Regions from separate parts of the Paenibacillus sp. J22FR21 genome, predicted to be linked through region 2. Evidence: predicted binding sites of a transcription regulator. Region 2 holds the regulator's gene; the other holds the start of a gene.
The links. Region 2 encodes LexA, which represses DNA repair genes until DNA is damaged. Its sites were predicted from a motif close to CGAACATATGTTCG; they were not measured.

Region 1 (4,431 bases), on a different contig from region 2:
ACGGCTATATTGCACGCAAGAACAAAATCGTCACTAATTTGGGCAAGCTGTTAGATCCGCTGGCAGACAAGCTGTTAGTTGCGGCGGTGCTTATTTCGCTTGTTGAAATGGCTAAGCTTGATGCATGGATCGCGATCGTCATCATCAGTCGTGAGTTTGCAGTGACCGGCCTTCGCCAGATTGCATTACTTGAAGGCTCTGTTCTGGCTGCCAGCACGTGGGGCAAATGGAAGACAGCCATACAAATTACGATGATTATCGCGTTATTGCTTAACAATTTCCCGTTTGCATTTCTGGATTTTCCGTTCGATTTGATTTCTAGCTATGCAGCGGCACTCATCACGGTTTACTCCGGTATCGATTATTTTGTCAAAAATAAAAATCTCATTCCGGTAGCATAAACCGGCATTAAAGCATTAAACATGTAGCATCACTCCTTCTGTTCGTCAGGAAGGGGTGGTGCTTTGCTTTTCCTACACCTGGTTACTAATCCACCTCATACATAGATTGGAGCTGTTGTCATGCGCGCAGAAATTATTGCTGTAGGTACGGAATTGCTGCTGGGTCAGACTGTGAATACGAATGCTACATATTTGTCTCAAGGGCTTGCTGAGCTGGGGGTCGATGTTTATTTTCAGACTGTCGTTGGCGATAATGCAGGCCGAATTCGCCAAGCGATCGAGCTTGCGCGCACTAGAGCCGATCTCATTCTCTTTACGGGTGGACTTGGGCCGACGATGGATGACTTGACGAAGGATGCGCTGGCGGATTATTTGAACCGTTCCATTGAGATCCATCAACCGTCTATGGACAAAATAGAGGTGATGTTCAGCTCGCGCGGCATTCATATGGTGGAGAGCAATCGTCGTCAAGCGCATCTGATTGAAGGCAGTGATCCGCTGATGAATGATGCGGGCTTAGCTGTAGGCAATGCACTCGCCGTGGATGGCACAAGCTACGTGCTGCTTCCGGGGCCGCCGCGCGAGATGAAACCGATGTTCGATGGGCCGGCAAAAGCATGGATTAGATCCGTCATGGGTGAGGAACGCAGGCTGTTCTCTCGTTTGCTGATGTTCGCCGGTATCGGTGAATCAAGCTTGGAGCAGGCTATTATTGATTTAATCGAGGGTCAATCCGATCCGTCGATTGCCCCATATGCCAAAGAAGGCGAAGTTGCGATTCGGATTTCGACGAAAGCGTTAAACGAGCAGGAGGCCGAAGCACGTCTTAAATCGGCGGAGGATCAAATCCTTGCACGTGTTGGCACGCATCTGTACGCTCGTGAAGACATTCCGCTCGAGGAAGCTGTCATTAGGCAGCTGCGTGCGACCGGACGCTCACTAGCCAGCGCTGAGAGTCTTACAGGCGGTTTGTTCGCGCAGCTCGTGACACAAGTACCCGGAAGCAGCGGAGAGTTTGTTGGCGGCGTCGTAACGTACACCAATTTAATGAAACATAAATTGCTGAGCATCCCGATGTCGCAGCTCGAGGGGACTGATGCACCCGGTGCAATCAGCGAGTCGACTGCGGCGCTTATGGCGGAGCGGGTACGCGAACTCGCAGGCAGCGATTTCGGCGTCTCGTTAACCGGCGTAGCCGGCCCTGCAGAGTCCGAGGGGAAACCGGTCGGGCTTGTGTATTTCGGACTTTCGGAGCGCGGGAAGCCTACACAGGTGTTCACAGCGCATCTTAGCGGAAGCAGGGGCATTATTCGACTGCGTGCAGCAAAGTCGCTTCTTTATCGGCTGTGGCAGGCGCTGTAATTAGAATAAATTGTTAATAAGGCTTGTCAGATGATTAATTTTCGACTATAATCGACAATAGTTAGCGGAAGAACCGTGGCGAAGATTACTTTGCTGCGGTTCTTTTTTTGTTTCTCTATTTGGCCAAATGAGAAATAAGAATATATGTTCGTAAAATGTCTTGTCAAAGCGAACGAAACAAGGTATCATGAAAGTATAAATTATAAGGGATGTGGATTTCTTGGCAGATCGTAAAGCCGCATTAGAAATGGCATTGCGTCAAATAGAGAAGCAATTTGGTAAAGGCTCCATCATGAAGCTTGGTGAATCAACTCATATGCAAGTTGAAACAGTATCCAGCGGTGCACTTGCATTAGATATTGCACTTGGAATTGGCGGCTTCCCGCGCGGCCGGATTATTGAAGTATACGGACCGGAATCCTCCGGTAAAACAACAGTTGCGCTTCATGCGATCGCAGAAGTACAACGTGCAGGCGGACAAGCTGCATTTATCGATGCGGAGCATGCTCTTGATCCTTCGTATGCAAGCAAGCTTGGCGTTAACATTGATGAGTTGCTTCTGTCTCAGCCAGATACGGGTGAGCAAGGCCTAGAGATCGCGGAAGCACTTGTTCGCAGCGGCGCGGTAGACATTGTCGTTGTCGATTCCGTTGCGGCACTCGTACCGAAAGCGGAAATTGAAGGCGACATGGGAGATTCCCACGTTGGTTTGCAAGCACGTTTGATGTCGCAAGCACTTCGTAAGCTTTCCGGTGCGATCAGCAAATCGAAGACGATCACGATCTTCATTAACCAGCTTCGTGAGAAGGTCGGCGTTATGTTCGGTAACCCTGAGACAACGCCAGGCGGTCGCGCTCTGAAGTTCTACTCCACAATTCGTCTTGATGTTCGTCGTATCGAGTCCATCAAGCAAGGGAACGACATTGTCGGTAACCGGACACGTATTAAAGTTGTTAAGAACAAAGTAGCTCCTCCTTTCAAACAAGCCGAAGTCGACATTATGTATGGCGAAGGCATCTCCAGAGAGGGAAGCATCGTGGATATCGGCGTCGAGCAGGATATCGTTCAGAAGAGCGGTGCTTGGTTCTCTTATAACGGCGAGCGTCTTGGACAAGGCCGTGAGAACGCGAAGCAATTCCTTAAAGACCATAAGGACATTGCAGCTGTAATCGAGAAGCAAATTCGTGAAGCCAGCAACATGGCAGCTGCAGCCGCAGCTGGAGAGGCATTCAGCGAGGATGAAGAAGACGAGGACGAGTTGGATCTAGATGTGGAATAAACCGACGGAGATCGGTTACCCGGAGAAGCACCTTTACAGGTGCTTCTCTGTTTATAAGTAAGTGGTACGAATTGGGGGAGTGACAGAGGTGTTAGTAATTACCGGCGTTGAACAGGACCGGAAGGCCAAGCAGCGCTACCATCTATTTGTCAATGATTCGCAAGAACCGTACACCAGCGTACATGAAGACCTATTGATTAAATTTCGTCTGCTGAAGGGCAGAGAAATTCATGGGGATGAGCTGAAGCAGATTGTCGAAGAGGACTCCAGGCACCGGGCGTACATTCTATCGCTAGCCCATTTAGGGGCAAGGCAGCGTACGGAGAAAGAGATTATGCGGTATTTGGCAAGGAAGGAAATCGATCCCGAAACTGCGGAGAAAGCAATTGAGCGTCTGAGACAGGAAGGTTTGGTCAACGATAAGCAATATGCCAATATGTATGCTTCCGAACGGATGCGAACCCAGATGAAAGGGCGCCGCTTATTGCAGCAGGAGCTTGTGCAGCGTGGAATCTCCAGAGATATGGCGAAGCAAGCCTCTCAGAAGCTGAATGAGCAATCGGAGACGGATATCGCCATACGAGCTGCACATAAGAAATGGCCTTATATTAAAGGCGAACCTCGTGAGAGGAAACAGAAATTAGCTGTGTTTCTGCTGCGCCGCGGGTTTCCGATGAATACGGTAAGAGAAGCGGTAAAGGCTGCTGTTCTCGGAATGGAAGATGATGAGGATGGGCATATGCTTGACAATTGATTTTCACAAAAGATAAAATAAGTTTGTATTCTTTATTCTAGAATCGATTTTCCTTCCAAAAATTGATTCGAAACGATTATTTTCGTCAAATTAAGTATGTATGATCGGGTTAAAAACCGGCTAGAAAACCAAATAATGTCCCAAGCGTTTGCTTAGGTGAGCAACGAGGAGGTGAGAAAGATGCCAGTAGTGGTATGGATCCTGATCATTCTCGTTGTTGGTGCAATTTTCTTTGGTGTCGGTTATTTTATTCGCAAATCGATCGCCGAGGCCAAAATTTCAAGCGCCGAGCAGGCCGCTAGTCAAATTGTTGACAATGCGAAGAAAGAAGCCGAAGCGCAGAAGAAAGAAACGGTTCTCGAAGCGAAAGATGAAGTCCACAAGCTCCGTACCGAGGCTGAGAGAGATATTCGCGAACGTCGCAATGAGGTACAGCGTCTTGAAAGACGACTGATTCAGAAAGAAGAGTCGTTGGATAAAAAAATAGAAGCGCTGGAACGCAAAGAAGAACAAGTTGCCAACAAAGAGAAGCGGATCGAGGAAACACAGGAACAAATCGATACCCTTTACAAACAGCAGCTTCAAGAGCTTGAGCGGATTTCGAACTTGACAATGGAAGATGCGAAACAAATCAT
Region 2 (4,431 bases):
CTCGCCTTGCTTGGACGTTAATCTTCCACTTACAGGCTCTTCTTGCGTATATCTGCCTGTCAGAAAGCCTCCGCCTAGCGGTGCCCATGGGATAATTCCTACATTCTCTTCCAAGCATAAGGATAACATTTCGCGGTCCATTTCACGACTGACTAAGCTGTATTGCGGTTGAATGGAGATGAATCGGACATAACGATTCCAATCGCTGGTGGACAACGACTTCATAAGCTGCCAGGCGAAGAAATTGGAACAGCCGATATAACGAACTTTTCCTGAAGTAACCAGATCATCAAGAGCGCGAAGCGTCTCTTCAATCGGTGTTGCGTGATCCCACACATGCACTTGATAGAGGTCGATATAGTCGGTATCAAGTCTCTTCAAGCTTGCTTCGACGGCATCCATAATATGCTTTCTTGAAACACCGACGCCGTTTGGGTGATTCGCAGTCGCGAATCTCACTTTCGTTGCGAGCACAACTTCTGAACGTCGATCTTTGATCGCTTTACCTACAATCTCTTCAGAGCGGCCGGATACATACACGTTCGCAGTATCAAGGAAATTGCCGCCTTTCTCGAAGAAACGATTCATCATCTCTATGGAATCCGTCTCGCTTGTCGTATTACCGAACGTCATTGTACCTAAGCAAAGCTCCGATACGGCTAAACCGCTTCGGCCAAGTAAACGATATTGCATGCTACATGTCCTCCTTCAAATAGACTGCTGCTAATGCTTGATCGTATCTTCCCCGTTCTCTTCATCTTCCACATATTTAATGGTATCGAGTTGATTCCGGAAGTTATTCTTGAAATTCTCAAGGTATAGACGGCGAAGCTCGTCGCGTTCGACCAGTTCCTCCGGCGACAACCCTACGGTTTTGTTCTTTCTGGATAGTTCATTAATACGGGCGATAATCTTTTCCATTTCAAATAAGCTCCTTCCCTGATTCGGCCAACATGTCATTCTTTACTTTGACATTTTTAATTGCCCATTGTCAAGGCGAAATGGCCCTCTCTGAGGCTTGTTTTCACTTGTCTTCTCCATCCTCTTTCCACCTCGGGTGCACCTTATAATTACGATATGCCGCCAGAAATGAAAAAAGCCTGAGCAATAGAGACTCAGGCTTCTGAATGTAGATTCCTATGGATCATTCTTGTAAGTATGTATTGATTCTATTGAAGCTGTTTCGGCGAGCCCAGTTATTCAACAGGGATAATTAAGGATTGTCCGGCTTGCAGCGAGCTGGAGGTTAAGTTGTTCCGTTGTTTCAAGTTAAAAACAACATGACGAATATCTTCGCCTTCCTTACGAATACTGCTAGCGATGTTCCATAGTGTGTCACCTGAGCCAACAACTACAATCTGTTCCGAAGCAGTTGGCGCTGCAGGATATTCACTGTTCGCTTGGCTTGTCATCAGTGAGAGTCCTGTGAACAGCAGTACGAAGAACAGTGTTGCTACGGCTAGTCTCATTAATAGGCGTTCTGTTCTTCTCTCTTGCCAAGTACGCTTCACAGCGCGAGTATTCCGTGTATTGCGAGCTTCACCTTTATAATTAGAAGAGTAAGTGGACATCGTTGTCATCATTCTCCAGCACCCCAAACGTTTGTTCTATTTGATAAACCAAGAATAACACGAACGTTTGTTTGTGGTCAAGCGTTTTTGGAACATTTGTTCGTAAAAATATGCGAACCTGTGTTTCTCGAACTTATGTTTGTACGAACTCCGGTTCTGTGTTATAATTTGACACAAATGAAACTTTGGAGTGATTCCGGTGTCGAAACTTTCAAACCGCCAGCAGGCGATACTAGAATTCATTAAGACGGAAGTTCGCGAGAAAGGTTATCCGCCTTCCGTTCGCGAGATCGGTGAAGCGGTCGGACTCGCTTCCAGTTCTACAGTCCATGGCCATCTTGATCGCCTGGAGAAGAAAGGCCTTATTCGCCGTGACCCAACTAAACCTCGCGCAATTGAGATCTTGGACGGCGAAGACAACGAGATTCCATTCCCGCTCTCCATTGCTAAGGTTCCTGTGGTAGGTAAGGTAACTGCCGGTGTACCGATTACTGCAACAGAGAACATCGAGGATTACTTCCCCCTTCCGGCTGACAGGGTTGGCGACCACAATGTATTCATCCTGAACGTTGTCGGTGAAAGTATGATCGAAGCAGGCATTCATAACGGCGATTACGTCATTGTCCGCCAACAGCAAACCGCTTCCAACGGCGATATCGTCGTTGCGATGACAGAAGAAGACGAAGCAACTGTTAAGACCTTCTATAAAGAGAAGGATCATATCCGTCTGCAGCCGGAGAATTCCACGATGGAACCGATCCGACTGCGTAACGTCTCCATTCTCGGCAAAGTCATCGGACTTTTCCGCGACATCCACTAATCAACAAATGATAAGGGGCATTTCTTCTCGCTGCAGCAGCGTTAGGAATTGCCCCTTTTTCTGTCACCCGCCACGCAACGCCGATGTACCTCCATTATGTCAGCTAACCTACGATTTCGCGGAATAACAAATGACGATAGGTGAATTTACTGCTCTTGTATTTGAAGCTTAAGGCTATGCCGGAGAAATCAATTGTTATCGATTTAAGCGCGCATGCTGTTACTTTTCGTCGAATCAAGGCTGCCAATCGTGTTCGATTATTATTGTTCACGGCAGCCGCAACAGCAGCTGCGTATGTTGAAGAGGAACGAAGCGCTTTATAGAAAGGCAGAATTGCTCTTGCAATAGCTCGATGAATCGGGGTTGAGAATGTGAATTGCGTCGTTCCGGGTGGAATCGTCGTTCCGATGGAATATTGAAGGATCGGTTCAGGGAACTCAAAATCAAAGAAGTAACCTATGGCATTCGTAGAGAACCCATTTAATTTAGCAGAAGGCACAACCGACCTAAATAGAGCGGATAAGGTATCTAAATCCGCTCCGCGAATAGCCTTGGACCATTTCAGGGCATAGGAATAGTTCAGTACGATCTTCCTTAAGAATGGCACCATCGTTACTGCTACATGGGATAATATCGCTCCAGTTAGTCGAAACGGTTTCTCCGCTTTTGTCGCCGCTTGCTTCTTCACATACGCTGCCTCCTTCATGAATCGAATGGCTATTGTGGCATCGTATGCGAAAGCAGAGGTACAAGTGCGGAAGCACTAATACTCGAAGACACAAAAAACCCTTGATACCATACGGCATCAAGGGTTTCTTCGGTTCTAGTAGAGCGTCAAGTACTGATCGCGTTCCCACTCGTGGATTTGCGTGCGGTACATATCCCACTCGATTTCTTTAAGCTCATAGAAATGGGCAAGCGCGTGATCGCCAAGCGCTTCACAAATAACTTCGCTGCGAAGCAGCTCAGTCAATGCTTCTTTCAGGTCATCCGGCAAGGTAGGGATGCCCTCTTCGATACGCTCCTCATCCGTCATCACGTAGATATTACGGTCAGTCGGAGCCGGCAGCGGAGTTTTGTTGCGGATACCATCAAGACCTGCTTTAAGCATAACTGCAAGCGCCAGGTATGGATTAGCTGCTGGATCTGGACTACGAACTTCGATACGCGTGCTGAGACCGCGCGAAGCCGGGATACGGATCATCGGACTGCGGTTGCTTGCAGACCAAGCCACATAGCAAGGGGCTTCATAGCCAGGAACCAGACGCTTGTACGAATTTACGGTAGGGTTCGTAATCGCTGAGAAAGCACGTGCATGGTTCAGCATGCCAGCCATGTAATAACGAGCCGTTTGGCTAAGGCCCAGCTTGTCGCTCTCATCGTAGAACGCATTCACATTGCCCTTGAACAACGATTGGTGACAGTGCATACCGGAACCATTGACACCGAAGAGCGGCTTCGGCATAAACGAAGCATGCAGTCCGTGCTGGCGTGCAATCGTTTTGACAACCAGCTTGAACGTCTGGATTTGATCGGCTGCTTTGATCGCATCCGCATATTTGAAGTCGATTTCGTGCTGACCCGGAGCCACCTCATGGTGAGAAGCTTCGATTTCAAAGCCCATTTCTTCCAGCGTCAATACTATTTCACGGCGGCAGTTTTCCCCCAGATCCATCGGCGCAAGGTCGAAGTATCCGCCTTGGTCGTTAAGCTCTGTAGTCGGATTGCCCTTCTCATCTGTTTTGAATAGGAAAAATTCCGGTTCTGGTCCAACGTTCATCGCAGTAAAGCCAAGCTCGTCCGCTTCTTTCAGAACGCGCTTCAGAATGCCGCGCGGATCGCCGGCAAATGGTGTACCGTCAGGCATATATACATCACAGATCAGACGGGCAATACGATCTTCTGCAACCCATGGGAATACAACCCATGTATCCAGGTCCGGATAGAGGTACATGTCGGACTCTTCAATCCGCACATAACCTTCGATGGACGAGCCGTCGAACATCATTTTGTTATCGAGTGCCTTTTCCAGCTGACTTA

Region 1: the regulator LexA is predicted to act here: its motif matches at 1,901-1,914, upstream of recA (recombinase RecA).

Annotation. Positions count from the first base shown of each region.
Region 1 is NZ_JBWDNJ010000001.1:646,043-650,473, forward strand. It holds gene pgsA (CDP-diacylglycerol--glycerol-3-phosphate 3-phosphatidyltransferase) at 1-401, shown strand, start outside; gene AC0YNS_RS03285 (competence/damage-inducible protein A) at 522-1,763, shown strand; gene recA (recombinase RecA) at 1,984-3,042, shown strand; gene AC0YNS_RS03295 (RecX family transcriptional regulator) at 3,131-3,796, shown strand; gene rny (ribonuclease Y) at 3,977-4,431, shown strand, end outside.
Region 2 is NZ_JBWDNJ010000002.1:612,147-616,577, reverse strand. It holds gene AC0YNS_RS08615 (aldo/keto reductase) at 1-693, opposite strand, end outside; gene AC0YNS_RS08610 (DUF896 domain-containing protein) at 724-921, opposite strand; gene AC0YNS_RS08605 (LysM peptidoglycan-binding domain-containing protein) at 1,197-1,583, opposite strand; gene lexA (transcriptional repressor LexA) at 1,771-2,391, shown strand; gene AC0YNS_RS08595 (hypothetical protein) at 2,495-3,079, opposite strand; gene glnA (type I glutamate--ammonia ligase) at 3,215-4,431, opposite strand, start outside.